2 regions of the Microtetraspora glauca genome follow, and region 1 is predicted to be linked to the other one. Evidence: riboswitches for the same ligand, from Rfam matches in the RefSeq annotation. Region 1 holds a riboswitch; the other holds the start of a gene.
The links. A riboswitch is a leader RNA that binds a small molecule or an ion and turns the genes downstream of it on or off. The one in region 1 is predicted to bind cobalamin.

Region 1 (7,793 bases):
CCTGGGCGGCACCGCGGAGGCCAGGGGCCTCGCCGAGCGGGTGGTCGGCGTTCCCGGACTGCGGGTGGTGTCGTCGCTGGCGGGCCGGGTGACCGACCCCCGGCTCCCTGTCGGAGAGGTGCGCGAGGGCGGTTTCGGCGGGCCCGACGGGCTCGCCGACTGGTTGCGTGAGCACGCGATCGACGCGGTCGTGGACGCCACCCATCCCTTCGCCGCGCGGATGACCGCCTCGGCCGTCACCGCCGCGTCCCGTACCGGGGTGCCGCTGCTGGTGCTGCGCCGTCCGGGCTGGCGTCAGGGGCCCGGCGACGACTGGCACTGGGCGCCCACGCTGGAGGCCGCCGCCGGACTGCTGCCCGGCCTGCTGGCCGGCCGGGGCGAGCGGGTGTTCCTCACGACCGGCCGCCGTAGCCTGGCCGTCTTCGCGGACCTGGACGACCTGTGGTTCCTGGCCAGGTCGGTCGACCCGCCCGGCCCGCCGATGCCGCGCCGCACGCTGGTGGTCCTCTCCCGCGGGCCGTACACCGTGCCGGGAGAGCTGGCGCTCATGCGCGAGCACCGCGTCGATGTGCTGGTCACCAAGGACAGCGGCGGCGAGATGACCACGGCCAAGCTGGCCGCCGCGCGCGAGCTGGGACTTCCCGTGGTCGTCGTACGGCGGCCGGCGCCGCCCGACGGGGTCCCCCAGGTGGACACCGTCGAGGCGGCCGCGGCCTGGGTCGGATCTCACGCCGGGTAGCGGCGCGGGGTGTAGACGACGGGCCGCCCGCCGCGATCGGCGATCCGCGTCGTGGACGAACCCACGATCAGCAGGCAGCGCATGTCGACCTCGGCCGGATCGAGCGCGCCCAGCTCCACGACCCGCACGCTCTCCTCCGGACCTCCGACGTCACGCCCGATGACGACGGGCGTGTCCGGGGCCCGGTGTTCGAGCAGCAGGTCCCGCGCGGCGGCCACCTGCCAGGTACGGCTCCGCGACGCCGGGTTGTAGATCGCCAGCACGAGGTCGGCCTTCGCCGCGGCGCTGATCCGCTCCGCGACGACCTCCCACGGCTTGAGCAGGTCCGACAGCGACAGCACGCAGTAGTCGTGACCGAGCGGGGCACCGGCCCGGCTCGCCACGGCCTGCGCGGCGGTCAGGCCGGGCACGATCCGGACGGCGACACCGGCGAACCTCGGCTCGGCCGCCGCCTCCAGCACCGCGCTGGCCATGGCGAACACCCCGGGATCCCCCGAGGAGACCACGGCCACCCGCGAGCCCGCGGCGGCGAGTTCCAGCGCGTGCGCGGCCCGCTCGGCCTCGACCCGGTTGTCGGTGGGATGGCGGCGCTGGCGCGGGTTGGGCGGCACCCGGTCCAGGTAGGGCCCGTAGCCGACCAGCTCGTCGGCGGCGGCGAGGGCGTCCTGCGCCTCGGGGGTCAGCCACGGCCGTCCCGCCGGGCCCAGCCCGACGACGACCACCTCGCCCGTACGTTCGGTCGTACGAGCGGATTCCGCCGGGCTGCCCGCCGCCGGGGTGAGGGGGCTGGGCAGCAGCGCGAGCGAGAAGTAGGGGACCGTGGCCGGATCGACGTCGGCGAGCGGCTCGATTCGCTGCTTGTCCGTCGTGGCCCGCTCGACGTACCAGGCGTCGTCGAGGCGCCCGGCCTCGGCGAGAGCCGTACGCACCTTCTCGAAGGTCCGGCCGAGCTTCAGCACCGCGGCGGAGTCGGTGGCGGCCAGCCGCTCGGCCAGGACGTCCGCCGGGAGGGTGCCCGGCAGCACGGTCAGCGTCTCGTCCCGCTCGACCAGCGGGCGGCCCAGCACCGCCGACGCCCCGCTGACGGAGGTCACGCCGGGCACCACCTCGGTCGGGTACCGGTGCGCGAGCCGCTTGTGCATGTGCATGTACGAGCCGTAGAAGAGGGGGTCGCCCTCGCACAGCACGACCACGTCCCGCCCCGCGTCCAGATGCGCGGCGAGGCGGGCGGCGCACTCGACGTAGAAGTCGTCCAGCGCGCCCTGGTATCCCCCGGGATGGTCGGTGGTCTCGGTGGTGACCGGATAGATCAGCGCTTCTTCGATCTGGTCGCCCCGCAGGTACGGCAGGGCCACCGACCTGGCGATGCTGCGCCCGTGCCTGGCGCTGTGGTAGGCGATCACGTCGGCCGCGCCGAGGAGCCGCGCCGCCTTCACGGTCACGAGTTCCGGGTCACCGGGCCCCAGCCCCACCCCGTACAGGTGGCCGGACTCTCCGCTCATCCCGTTCACTCCTCCTCGCTCGCGATCGCGTTGACGGCGGCCGCGGCCATCGCGCTGCCGCCCCTGCGCCCGTGGACCACCAGGTGGTCCAGGCCGGACGGATGCTCGGCCAGGGCCAGCTTGGACTCGGCGGCCCCGATGAAACCGACCGGGACACCGAGCACGGCCGCCGGGCGGCCCGCCCCCTCCTCGACCAGCTCGAGCAGGCGGAACAGCGCGGTCGGCGCGTTGCCGATCGCGACCACCGCGTTGTCGAGCCGGTCGCGCCACAACTCCAGCGCCGCGGCGCTGCGGGTGGTGCCCAGCCGTTCCGCCAGCTCGGGAACCCGCGGGTCGCCGAGCGTGCAGAGCACCTCGTTGTCCGCCGGAAGGCGGCGCCTGGTCACGCCGGAGGCCACCATCATGGCGTCGCACAGCACGGGCGCGCCGTTCCGCAGCGCCTCGCGCGCCGCCGTCACGACCCCGGGCGACCAGGCGAGGTCGTTCACCAGGTCGACCATGCCGCAGGCGTGCACCATGCGGACGGCGACCTGGGCGACGCCCGGCGGCATGCCGCTCAGGTCGGTCTCGGCGCGGATGGTGGCGAAGGACCGGCGGTAGATCTCCGCCCCGTCCCGGATGTAGTCGATCACGTTCCCTCTCTGGTCGCCGCGACGGCGGCGCTCGTCTGCTCGGCGTCGGCGAACGTACGGCTGACGCCGTCCAGCTCGACGCGGTACCCGTCCTCGGTGGCGATCACGTCCACGACCCGGCCGCGCGGCCGTCCGCACCGCCGCTCGCAGCCCGCCCAGTGCACGGGAAGCAGGTCCCCCTTACCGGTCGGTGAGCGTACGGCATCGCCCGAGAGGTCCGCACTCCCCCCGGCGCCGACGTCGGTGTGGACGTGGGTGTGGACGTGGGTGTGGACGTCGGCGAGTGCCTTGGCGCATCCGGGGCGGCCGGTGCAGGCGGTCAGGCCGAGCCACGGCGACGCGGGGTCGCCGACCAGGCCCGCGTCCGTGAGCGATGCCCGCAGCTCGCCGACCGCAGGCGGCGGCAGATCGGGTACGACGATCGCCCGCCAGGGCGTCACCCGCACCTCTCCCCCGCCGTTCTCGGCCGCCCGGGCGAGCGCCTCCACCTGGGCCGCCGTGAGCCGCCCGAGCGGAGCGAGGACCATGAGGGCGCACCTCCCGTCCCGCTGCGCGACCGTTCCGACCATGCCGGCCGTCCCCGTGGCCCGAGCCGCCGCCGCACCCGCCGGCCGTACGGCGGAGGCGGACAGGCGGAGACGCGGCTCCGCGCTCGCGGCGCGGGCCGCGACCCGGGCGGGACCGTCGGCGATCTCGGCGAGCCGCCACGCGCCCGACCCCTGTTCCGCGCGTTCGGCCAGGAACGCCTCCGCGACGGCGAGCAGGCCCGCGACCGCGGAACCGGCGGGCACGCGCAACCCGCGGTCGGCACCGGCGAGCAGCAACGCCACGTCCGGCACGTCCGGCAGCAGCGTGACGTCGGCGCCGAGGACCGGCATGTCGCCGGACCCGTCGTCGAGGGCGAACAGGAACCGTCCGGGCAGGTCGGCGAGCATGGGCCGGGCGCACAGCTCGCGGTCCAGCTCGGCCACCAGAGGGCGCACGTCGAGCCTGCTCTCCGGTCCGCGACCGGCCAGGGGCGAGGCCACGATGTTGCGCACCCGCTCGTGCGTGGCCGAGGGCAGCAGGCCGGCCGCGGCCATCCGCGCGGCGAAGTCCGGCGCCCCGGAAGGCCCCTGGTCCCCGGCCCGGACTTCCCGGAGGCCGCGCACCTGGAGGTTGGCCCGGGAGGTCAGCTCGATCACGCCGGACCCGAGCTCGCGGGCGGCGGCGGCGACCACGCGGAGCTGGTGCGCCGTGACCGCGCCGCCGGGGATGCGGATCCGTGCCAGGCCGCCGTCGGCGGCGGCGTGCACCTGAAGGGCTCCGGGGCACGCGTCGGACCGCGACCGTCCGGAAAGGTCACCGATGAACACGCTGAGGATGGTAACGCCCCGTTTCCCAGCGGATGTCGGCCTGGCATAGTGTGATCCCAGGCGACGGCACAGGGAGGAAGCCGGTGTGAAACCGGCGCGGTCCCGCCACTGTAACCGGGGAGCGACCCCCACCGAAGGCCACTGTCCGGCGACGGACGGGAAGGCCGGGGTGAGCATCGATCCGGGAGCCAGGAGACTCCTGCCGTCGTGACGACCACGACCCGGGGCGAGGACCCCGAGGGAGGACTTTCTCGTGCGCTCTGTGCCGTCTCCTGGCATCCTCCTGCTGTCGACCTCCGACACCGACCTGCTCAGTGCCCGGGAGAGCGGGGCGGGCTACCGGCTGGGCAACCCGGCCAGGCTCACGGTCCCGGACCTGCCCGCCCTGGTGGAGGGCGCCGACCTCGTCCTCGTACGGCTCCTCGGCGGGCGCCGGGCCTGGGAGGACGGGCTGGACGCGCTGCTCGCCGGCCCCCGGCCGGTCGTGGTGCTCGGCGGCGAGCAGGCGCCCGACGCCGAGCTGATGGAGCTGTCCACGGTGCCGGGCGGGGTGTGCGCCGAGGCGCACGCGTACCTCGCGCACGGCGGCCCGGCGAACCTGGCCCAGCTGCACGCCTTCCTCTCCGACACGGTGCTGCTCACCGGGAACGGCTTCGCTCCGCCCGAGCCGCTGCCCACGTGGGGACCCCTGGAGCGTGTCGCCCGGCGCGCGGACGGACCGGTCATCGGCGTGCTCTACTACCGCGCCCACCATGTCGCCGGGAACACCGCGTTCGTCGAGACGCTGTGCCGGGCCGTCGAGGACGCGGGCGGGCAGGCGGTGCCCGTCTACTGCGGTTCGCTGCGCACCGCCGAGCCCGAGCTGCTGGCCACCCTGCGGCGCGTGGACGCCCTGGTCGTCACCGTGCTCGCGGCGGGCGGCACCCGTCCGGCGACCGCGTCGGCCGGAGGCGACGACGCGGCGTGGGACGTCGGCGCGCTCGCGGAGCTCGACGTGCCGATCCTGCAGGGCCTGTGCCTGACCACGGGACGTGACGCGTGGCGCGAGGACGACGACGGCCTGTCCCCGCTCGACGCCGCGTCCCAGGTGGCGATCCCGGAGTTCGACGGGCGGATCATCACCGTGCCGTTCTCGTTCAAGGAGGTCGACGGCGACGGCCTGACCGTCTACGCGGCCGATCCCGAGCGTGCGGCGCGGGTCGCCGGCATCGCGGTACGGCACGGCCTGCTGCGGCACGTCCCGGCGCCGGAGCGTCGGATCGCGGTGATGCTGTCCGCCTATCCGACGAAGCACTCGCGGATCGGCAACGCGGTCGGCCTCGACACCCCCGCCAGCGTGGTCCGGCTGCTCGCGGCCATGAAGGAGACGGGCTACGACCTCGGAGCGGGCTTCCCCGGTGTGGCGGAGCAGGACGGCGACGCGCTGATCCACGCGCTCATCGCGGCGGGCGGTCAGGACCAGGACTGGCTCACCGAGGAGCAGCTGGCGGCCAACCCGGTGCGGATCCCGGCCGCGCGGTACCGCGCCTGGTTCGAGACACTGCCCGCGGACCTGCGCGCGGACGTCGAGGGCCACTGGGGGCCGCCGCCCGGCGAGCTGTTCGTCGACCGGTCCCGCGACCCCGCCGGGGAGATCGTGCTGGCCGCCCTGCGCGCGGGGAACCTCGTGGTGATGGTGCAGCCGCCGCGCGGGTTCGGGGAGAACCCGATCGCGATCTACCACGACCCCGACATGCCGCCGAGCCATCACTACCTGGCCGCCTACCGGTGGCTGGCCGACGAGTTCGGCGCGCACGCGATCGTGCACGTCGGAAAGCACGGCAACCTGGAGTGGCTGCCCGGCAAGTCCGCGGGGATGTCGGCGTCCTGCGGGCCCGACGCGGCACTCGGCGACCTCCCGCTGGTCTATCCGTTCCTGGTGAACGATCCGGGCGAGGGAACCCAGGCCAAGCGGCGGGCGCACGCCGTACTGGTCGATCACCTGGTGCCGCCGATGGCCCGCGCGGAGACGTACGGCGACATCGCCAGGCTGGAGCAGCTGCTGGACGAGCACGCCTCGATCGCGGCCATGGACCCGGCCAAGCTTCCCGCGATCCGAGCGCAGATCTGGACGCTGATCCAGGCCGCCCGGCTCGATCACGACCTGGGCATCGCCGACCGGCCGCACGACACCGAGTTCGACGACTTCCTGTTGCACGTGGACGGCTGGTTGTGCGAGGTCAAGGACGCCCAGATCCGCGACGGCCTGCACGTGCTCGGCGTCGCCCCCGAGGGGAAGGTCCGGGTGGACCTCGTCCTGGCCATGCTGCGGGCCCGCCAGATCTGGGCCGGTCAGGAGGCGCTGCCCGGCCTGCGTGAGGCTCTCGGCCTGGCGGAGGACGGCGCCGCCTCCCGCGTGACCGTGGACGAGGCCGAGGCCCTGGCCCGCGCCCTCGTCGAGGGCATGGAGGAGCACGGCTGGGAGCCGTCCGCCGTCCGTCCCGTGACCACCTCCGTCCTCGGCGCCTCCGAGGTCGCGGCGGCCGTGGAGCGGATCCTCGGGTTCGCGGCGGAGGAGATCGTGCCCCGGCTCGCCCGGACCACGGACGAGATCGGCGCGCTGCTCCACGCGCTCGACGGCGGCTACGTCCCGGCGGGGCCGAGCGGCTCGCCGCTGCGCGGGCTGGTCAACGTGCTGCCGACCGGGCGGAACTTCTACTCCGTCGACCCGAGGGCGGTGCCGAGCCGGCTGGCCTGGGAGACCGGGCAGGCGATGGCTGACTCGCTGCTCGACAGGTACCGGAGCGACACCGGCGAGTGGCCGCGTTCCGTCGGCCTGTCCGTCTGGGGCACCAGCGCCATGCGCACCTCGGGTGACGACGTGGCCGAGGTGCTCGCGCTCCTCGGCGTACGACCGGTCTGGGACGAGGCGTCCCGGAGGGTCGGCGGCCTCGAACCGATCCCGCTGCCCGAGCTCGGCAGGCCGCGCGTCGACGTGACCGTACGCGTCAGCGGGTTCTTCAGGGACGCGTTCCCCCATGTCGTCACGATGCTGGACGACGCGGTACGACTGGTGGCGGGCCTGGACGAAACCGCCGAGGACAACTACGTACGTGCGCACGCCGAGGCCGACCGCGCGGCCCACGGCGACGAGCGGCGCGCCACGCTGCGGATCTTCGGCTCCCGGCCGGGCGCGTACGGCGCCGGTCTGCTCCCGCTCATCGACAGCCGCAACTGGCGCGACGACGCCGACCTGGCCGAGGTGTACGCCGTGTGGGGCGGCTACGCCTACGGTCGCGACCTCGACGGGGTGCCCGCCCGGCAGGACATGGAGAGCGCGTACCGGCGGATCGCGGTGGCCGCCAAGAACATCGACACCCGCGAGCACGACATCGCCGACTCCGACGACTACTTCCAGTACCACGGCGGGATGATCGCCACCGTACGCGCCCTGACCGGCCGGGCGCCCGCCGCGTACGTGGGAGACAGCACCCGCCCGGACGCGGTCCGCACCAGGACCCTGCACGAGGAGACCGCGCGGGTCTTCCGCGCCCGGGTGGTCAATCCCAACTGGCTGGCGGCGATG
Region 2 (7,793 bases), on a different contig from region 1:
CCGGCGGATCTGCGAGGGCCTGCGCAAGCTGCCCGAGCAGATCGAGCAGATCCTCAAGCTGGACGAGCACATCAAGACGCTCGCCGAGAAGTACGCCCAGGCGCCCAGCATGATGTTCGTCGGCCGGGTCCGGGGCTATCCGGTGGCGCGCGAGGGGGCGCAGAAGCTCAAGGAGATCTCCTACGTCCACGCCGAGGCGTATCCGGCGAGCGAGCTCAAGCACGGTCCGCTCGCCCTGATCAGCCACGAGCTGCCGACCGTGGCGATCGTCCCCGACGACGAGCTGCTCGACAAGAACCTGACCACGCTGGGCGAGATCCGGGCGCGCAGCGGCCGCATCCTGATGATCGGCCACCGTACGGCGGACGCGGCCGACGACTGCGTCGTGGTGCCCAAGAACGAGACCGAGCTGGACCCGATCCTGCTGACGATCCCGCTCCAGCTCTTCGCCTACCACGCCGCCGTCGCCCTCGGCCGGGACGTCGACCGGCCGCGCAACCTGGCCAAGAGCGTCACCGTCGAGTAGGCGCCCGTGCCCGGCACCTGAACATGCGGCTACGGCTCCCGCCCCCGTCTTCCCGGGGCGGGAGCCGTACGTGTCAGGCGGGCGGGCGGGTCACCGGCGGGGTCAGGACGTCACGGCGCACCGCCCGCGGTCCTTCCTCACCGGCCCGTCGGCGTTCGGCCGCACGTCGAAGTCGAAGATCTCGGTCGGCAGGTAGAGGGTGCAGCACGCGTTGGGGATGTCGACGATCCCGCTGATCCGTCCCTCGATGGGCGCCGAGCCGAGGAGCAGGTACGCCTGCTCGCCGGAGTAGCCCCACGTCTTCAGGTATTCGATCGCGTTCAGGCACGCCCTGCGGTAGGCGACCGTCGCGTCGAGGTAGTGGTTGGTGTCCGTGTCGTGATCGACCGAGATCCCGACGAAGGAGAGGAACTCGGAGTACCGCGGCTCGACGTTGCCCGGCATGAAGATCGGGTTGGTGGTGACCCCGTACTTCGCCATGCCGCCCTTGATCAGATCGACGTGCAGGTCGATGAAACCGCCCATCTCGATCGCGCCGCAGAAGGTGATCTCCCCATCGCCCTGGCTGAAGTGCAGGTCGCCGAGCGAGAAGTTGGCGCCCGTGACGTAGACGGGGAAGAAGACCCGCGCTCCCCGCGTGAAGTTCTTGATGTCCTGGTTGCCGCCGTGCTCGCGTGGCGGGACGGTGCGGGCTCCCTCACGGGCGATGCGCTCCACGAGGTCGCCGGTCGCCGTGCCGGTGACCGCGTTGTTTGGCTCCGGCGGGTTGGCCAGCGGCGGGACCCGGCCGGCGTCGGTGTCGATGAGCGCCTTCTCCCGCCGGTTCCAGCCCGTGAGCAACTCCGCCGACGGCGCTGTGGCGAACAGGCCGGGATGGGTGATCCCGGTGTACCGGACGCCGGGCACGTGCCGGGACGTCGCCTGGACGCCGTGGAAGTCCCAGATCGCCTTGTACGCGTCGGGATAGTAGTCGGTCAGGAACCCGCCGCCGTTCGCCTTCGCGAAGATGCCGGTGTACCCCCAGCCCTGCCCCGGGACGTCGCCGGTCCGCTCGGGACACGGGATAGGGCCGATGTCGAGGATGTCGACGACCAGGAGGTCGCCTGGCTCCGCCCCCTCGACCGCGAAGGGCCCGCTCAGCATGTGCACCTGGGTCAGGTCGATGTCCCGCACGTCGTTGGCGGAGTCGTTGTTGCCGACCTGGCAGTCGGTCCAGTCCCGGCATTCGACGCGGAACTCGTCCCCGGGCCGGACGGTGGCGACCGCGGGGATGTCGGGGTGCCAGCGGTTGTGCCCTGGTACGGCCTGCTCGCGCATGGACTTCGACTGGTCGATGCTGAACACGACTTTCGGCATGAGACGTCCTCTTTCTGGATCGGTGCCGGATCGGCTCCGGATCAGTGAGCGGCCACGACGCGGCGAACACGACCACGCCGAACGCCCGGGACCCACCCCTCGATCGCCCCCACCCATCCCGTGTACCTGGTGAGGTGCTCGCGTTTCAGGCCGAGCGACAGGAAGAAGAACCACGGGAACGGCCAGGAGAGCCAGATGACGCCGAACGGCGGGTCCCCGAGTATCTGGAAGCCCGCGTACGAATAGCCCAGCGCCGTGATGGCCACGAACAGTGAGAAATACCCGGCTCCCGTGGTGCCGAACCCTCCGAGAATGGTGAGGCCCACATACAGATAGGTGAAGACGAAAAGGTAACCGCCCCGGCGCGGAGAGAATGGTCCTCGCTCCACCGTCCGACCCCTGGCGGCGTCAGGTCGTTCATGAACGGCACTGTGGCCGGGGTCAGGGTCGGGGCAGGCGGGCCAGTGCCGGGTGCGGCGGTCGCGCGGGCCGCCCCGAGGCCCGCCTTCCGGGCACGCCGCCCGGCGCGCTCCCGGACGTACCGCCCGGCGCCGGGACGACCTCGGGCGCCTCCCGGCTGCGCTCCTCCCGGGCCAGGCTCGCGGCCAGCGCCGGATGCACCCTGCGCAGGTGGGGCCCGGAGAAGCGGCGGCGCGCGGGCTCCTCACAGGCGGAGCAGTCACGGGTCTCCGGCGCGGTCCCCATCGGAAGGAACACGTCGAACGGCCCGCAGTCCGGACAGAGATATTCATAAATCGCCATGGGCACCTCAGAAACCGCCGGACAGCCCCGCACCCGAGCGTGGCCATATAGGACCAGACAACCCATACAAAGTGTTATCTGTCAAGATAAGTCCGCTGATCGTCCATTGCGCTGTCAGACGTAATATCCGAGGTCAATAATCGTTGAATCACCGGGAGGTGTATATGGCCCGGAGAATGCCGTTCATTTCCGTCCGCGGGCGCTTTTATTTGCGAGATTTTCCGCTTCTCGTGTTGAAGGGGTGGTGAAGGCGGCGGGTCCCGTCCGCCTGCGAGAGACCCGCAAGATCCGACATTTCATCACTAACCGTGATGGGTCGTACTCTGACGGTACAAGGGGCTCTCGGGGGAGGGGTACCGATTTGCGGCGCCGCGCGTTTCTTGCACTGGGGGTGGGCCTGCTCCCTCTGTCGGCCGGATGCGGAACGGACCGGCCCCGGGGCGGCCCCCCGATCTCCCTGGTCGTCCCCGCCCAGGTGGGGGCCCAGGGTGGCCCGTTCGCCAGGGAGCTGAAGACCCTCATCGAGCACCAGAGACTGGCCGGGAAGGTCGAGATCCGCACCCGATCGGCGGACACCGGGGCACGCGCCCTGGGGTTCGCCGCCAGGGCGGACTCCGACGACCTGATGGTCACCGGTTCCACCCTCGTCGCCGTCGCGGCGACGAACGGATCCGGCGGCCTCATCGAAGGGACCTCCCCGCTCGCCCGGTTCGCCGGCGAGTGGGTGGTGATGGTCACCGGGCCGCATTCCGGGTTCCGCACCTTCGACGACCTGGCCGCGGCCCTGGCCCGCGACCCGGCCCGGCTGCGGCTCGCCGGGCGGGACACCGGCGGCCCCGACCATGTGCTCTACGGTCTGACCGCGCAGGGGCTCGGGATCGACGCCCGCTCGCTCAACTACGCGGCGTTCCCCGACCTCTCCCACGTGCTCGCCGCGACGCTCGACGGCAGGGCCGTCGCCGGGCTCGGCGGCCGGCGGGAGCTCGCGGCCCACATCCGAGCCGGACGGGTGCGGCCGCTGGCCGTCTCGTCACGGGAGCGGCTGGACGGCGTGGACGCGCCGACCCTGATGGAGTCCGGCGTGCGCATGCAGTACGCGCACTGGACCGGGCTCCTCGGCCCCGGCCGGCTGGGCGACCAGGAGCGGGAGCGGCTGCTCGACCTGTGCCGCTCCATCGCGGACCTGCCCGGCTGGACGGACGCCTGCCGCGCCAACGGCTGGGTGCCGATGTACCTGGACGGCGACGACTTCCGCCAGTGGCTGGGCACCGAGGCGCGCCGTACCAAAGCGGTGCTCGGAGACCTCGGACTGCTCTGAACCGCCCTCGCGCGAACGCGCCGAGAGGCGTCGCTCGGGCACCGATACCCACGGATCGGCACAATTTGTTGTGGTGGTTGCGTCCGGCGGCACTACATGTAGGATCCTCCACGTTGCTGGTTCACCCCACGCCCGGGGTGAGGCAAGAGGGAACCCGGTGCGAGTCCGGGACTGCCCCGCAGCGGTGAGCGGGAACGACCGCCGTCAGATCGAGCACTGGGCCGTCCACCGGCCCGGGAAGCGACGGCCAGTAGGTCCGGCGCGCGAGAGCCGTACCCGGCCCGAGCGACGCCACGCCCGCGAGTCCGAAGACCTGCCGGCGACGCGCGCGCGGACCGGACGTCCGCGCGCGTTGTGTCCGGGCCTCGAGGGAGGGCCCGCCGACGAGCGACGCGCCGGCAACGGCGCGAGCATGCCCGCTCCGACGCGTACGCCCGCCTCCCGAGGCCCTGACGGGGTTCCGACTCGGGAGGGGAGATCACGTGACACTGGCCACGATCGCGGAATCGGGGGCCGAGGCCCGGTGGGCGGCGATCGAGGAGGCGGCGGCGCGGGTCGTCACCGATCCGGAGAACTCGAAGGCCGCCGCCCGGCTGCTGGCCGCGCTGATCGCCGACGAGGCGGCGGAGCACGGCGTACCCGCCTCCTCCGCCTCCTCGGGCTTCTCCCAGTCGGTGGCCGCGACCCACGCGGAGGGCCTGGTCCACGACGAACTGGCCGCGTTCGTCGCGCGGCACGCCGCCGAACTGGACGCGATCGTCGATCACACGGCGGACGAGCGGTTCGAGTACTTCGGGCTGCGCACGGTCTACGACCGCTACCTGCTGCGCCACCCGGTCACCCGCAAAGTCCTTGAGCGCCCGCAGCACTTCTTCCTGCGTGTCGCGTGCGGGCTGGCGTACCGGTCGGGCCTCTCGGGGGTCGCCGAGGCGGCCGAGCTCTACCGGCTCATGTCGACGCTGTCCTACCTGCCGAGCTCTCCGACGTTGTTCAACTCGGGGGCGCGCCGGCCGCAGCTCTCCTCCTGCTTCCTGCTCGACTCGCCGCGTGACGAGCTGGAGAGCATCTACGAGCGCTACGGCCAGGTCGCCAGGCTGTCCAAATACGCGGGCGGCATCGGCGTCTCCTGGACCAGGGTCCGCGCCCGGGGTTCGCTGATCAGGGGCACCAACGGGCACTCCAACGGGATCGTGCCGTGGCTGCGCACCCTCGACTCCTCCGTCGCGGCGGTCAACCAGGGCGGGCGGCGTAAGGGCGCGGCGTGCGTCTACCTGGAGACCTGGCACGCGGACATCGAGGAGTTCCTGGAACTGCGCGACAACACCGGCGAGGACGCCCGCCGCACGCACAACCTCAACCTGGCCAACTGGGTGCCGGACGAGTTCATGCGCCGGGTCGAGGCGGACGCCATGTGGTCGCTGTTCGACCCGAAGGAGGTCCCGGAGCTGACCGACCTGTGGGGAGAGGCGTTCGACGCCGCGTACCGGGCCGCCGAGAACGAAGGCCGCCAGGTCCGGCGGATCCCGGCCCGCACGCTCTACGGCCGCATGATGCGCACCCTCGCCCAGACCGGCAACGGCTGGATGACCTTCAAGGACGCCGCCAACCGGACCTCGAACCAGACGGCCCTCCCGCAGAACGTCATCCACCTCTCCAACCTCTGCACGGAGATCCTTGAGGTGACCGGCGACACCGAGACCGCCGTCTGCAACCTCGGCTCGATCAACCTCGCCGCGCATCTCGCCACCCGCACCGGAGCCACCCGCCCCGGAGCCACCCGCCCCGCCGACCCGGCCGGCGGCGTCGACTGGGCCCGGCTCCGCGCCACCGTCCGCACCGCCGTACGGTTCCTGGACCGGACCATCGACCTCGGGTTCTACCCGACGCCCGAGGCCGAGGCGGCCAACCGGAGATGGCGGCCCATCGGGCTCGGCGTGATGGGCCTCGCGGACGTGTTCTTCGCCCTGCGGCTGCCCTTCGACTCGCCGGAGGCGCTCGCCCTGTCGACCCGGATCGCCGAGGAGATCGCCCTCGCGGCGTACGGAACCTCCGCAGACCTCGCGGTGGAGCGCGGACGGCACCCGGCCTACGACGACACCCGCGCCGCCCGCGGCGTGCTGCACCCCGACCACTATCAGGGCGGCGCGGTCGGCGACTCCGGGAGCGCCGGCCGGAGCGGGGAGTGGGCGGCCCTGCGCGCGAGGATCGCCGAGACCGGGCTGCGGAACTCGCTGATGATCGCGATCGCGCCGACGGCCACCATCGCGTCGATCGCCGGATGCTACGAGTGCATCGAGCCCCAGGTCTCCAACGTGTTCAAGCGGGAGACCCTGTCGGGTGAGTTCCTCCAGGTCAACCGCTATCTCGTCGCCGACCTCCAGGCCCTCGGGCTGTGGACGCAGGAGATGCGGGACGCCATCAAGCGGGCCGACGGCTCGATCCAGGACGTCCCCGGCATCCCCGGCGAGCTGCGCACGCTCTACCGGACGGCCTGGGAGCTGCCCCAGAAGGCGCTCATCGACCTCGCCGCCGCGCGCCAGCCGTACATCGACCAGGCGCAGTCGCTCAACCTCTTCATGGCGACGCCGACGATCGGCAAGCTCTCGTCGATGTACGCGTACGCCTGGCGGGCCGGCCTGAAGACCACCTACTACCTGCGGTCCCGCCCGGCGACCAGGATCAGCCAGACCACCGTGCCCACCGTGCCCACCGTGCCCGCCGCGCGCGGCACCGGGGCGCCGGCCGTACCGGATCCGGAGGCCGTGGCGTGCTCCCTGGAGAACCCCGAGATCTGCGACGCGTGCCAGTAGCCGCCCCGTACGCGCCCGCACCGCAGCCGCCCCCAGCCGTACCGACGCCAGAAAGCGTGATCACGATGTTGCTCGACCCCGGGATGGACCTGACCCTCAGGCCGATGCGCTACCCCGACTTCTACGAGAGGTACCGCGCGGCGATCAGGAACACGTGGACGGTGGAGGAGGTGGACCTCCATTCCGACCTCGCCGACCTGGTCAAGCTGGACGCGGGGGAGCGACACCTGATCAACCGGCTCGTCGCGTTCTTCGCCACGGGGGACTCCATCGTGGCCAACAACCTCGTGCTCAACCTGTACCAGCACATCAACGCGCCGGAGGCGCGGCTCTACCTCAGCAGGCAGCTGTTCGAGGAGGCCGTGCACGTGCAGTTCTACCTCACGCTCCTCGACACCTACCTGCCCGACCCTGACGAGCGGGCCAAGGCGTTCGCCGCCGTCGAGCACATCCCCTCGATCCGCGACAAGGCCGAGTTCTGCTTCCGGTGGATCGACTCCATCAACGGTCTGACCCGGCTGGAGACCAGGGACGACAGGCGCAGATTCCTGCTCAACCTGATCTGCTTCGCCGCCTGCATCGAGGGACTGTTCTTCTACGGCGCGTTCGCCTACGTCTACTGGCTGCGTTCCCGCGGTCTGCTCGGCGGGCTGGCTACCGGGACGAACTGGGTGTTCCGCGACGAGTCCATGCACATGGAGTTCGCCTTCAGCGTCGTGGACACGGTCAGGGCCGAGGAGCCCGACCTCTTCGACGACGAGCTCGGCGCCCAGGTCACCCGCATGATCGAGGAGGCGGTCGCGGCCGAGCTCGCCTTCGCCCACGACCTGTGCGGCGACGGCCTGCGCGGGATGAGCGCCGAGAGCATGCGCCAGTACCTGGAGTACGTGGCCGACCGGCGGTTGGCCCGGCTCGACCTGCCCCTCCGGTACGGCACCGCCAATCCGTTCGCCTTCATGGAGCTCCAGGACGTGCAGGAGCTGGCCAACTTCTTCGAGCGGAGGGTCTCGGCCTACCAGGT

Region 2: it holds a riboswitch for cobalamin, as region 1 does, so the genes downstream of both, AB0I59_RS34550 (ribonucleoside-diphosphate reductase subunit alpha) here and cobN (cobaltochelatase subunit CobN) in region 1, are expected to answer to the same signal.

Annotation. Positions count from the first base shown of each region.
Region 1 covers NZ_JBFALK010000033.1:16,615-24,407, reverse strand. The annotation lists gene AB0I59_RS39085 (cobalt-precorrin-6A reductase) at 1-739, shown strand, start outside; gene AB0I59_RS39080 (precorrin-2 C(20)-methyltransferase) at 727-2,241, opposite strand; gene AB0I59_RS39075 (precorrin-8X methylmutase) at 2,247-2,873, opposite strand; gene AB0I59_RS39070 (ferredoxin-like domain-containing protein) at 2,870-4,228, opposite strand; cobalamin riboswitch at 4,248-4,449, shown strand; gene cobN (cobaltochelatase subunit CobN) at 4,482-7,793, shown strand, end outside.
Region 2 covers NZ_JBFALK010000024.1:50,233-58,025, reverse strand. The annotation lists gene glmS (glutamine--fructose-6-phosphate transaminase (isomerizing)) at 1-526, shown strand, start outside; gene fmdA (formamidase) at 629-1,882, opposite strand; gene AB0I59_RS34565 (AmiS/UreI family transporter) at 1,924-2,271, opposite strand; gene AB0I59_RS34560 (FmdB family zinc ribbon protein) at 2,324-2,644, opposite strand; gene AB0I59_RS34555 (Bug family tripartite tricarboxylate transporter substrate binding protein) at 3,036-3,962, shown strand; cobalamin riboswitch at 4,063-4,297, shown strand; gene AB0I59_RS34550 (ribonucleoside-diphosphate reductase subunit alpha) at 4,445-6,772, shown strand; gene AB0I59_RS34545 (ribonucleotide-diphosphate reductase subunit beta) at 6,838-7,793, shown strand, end outside.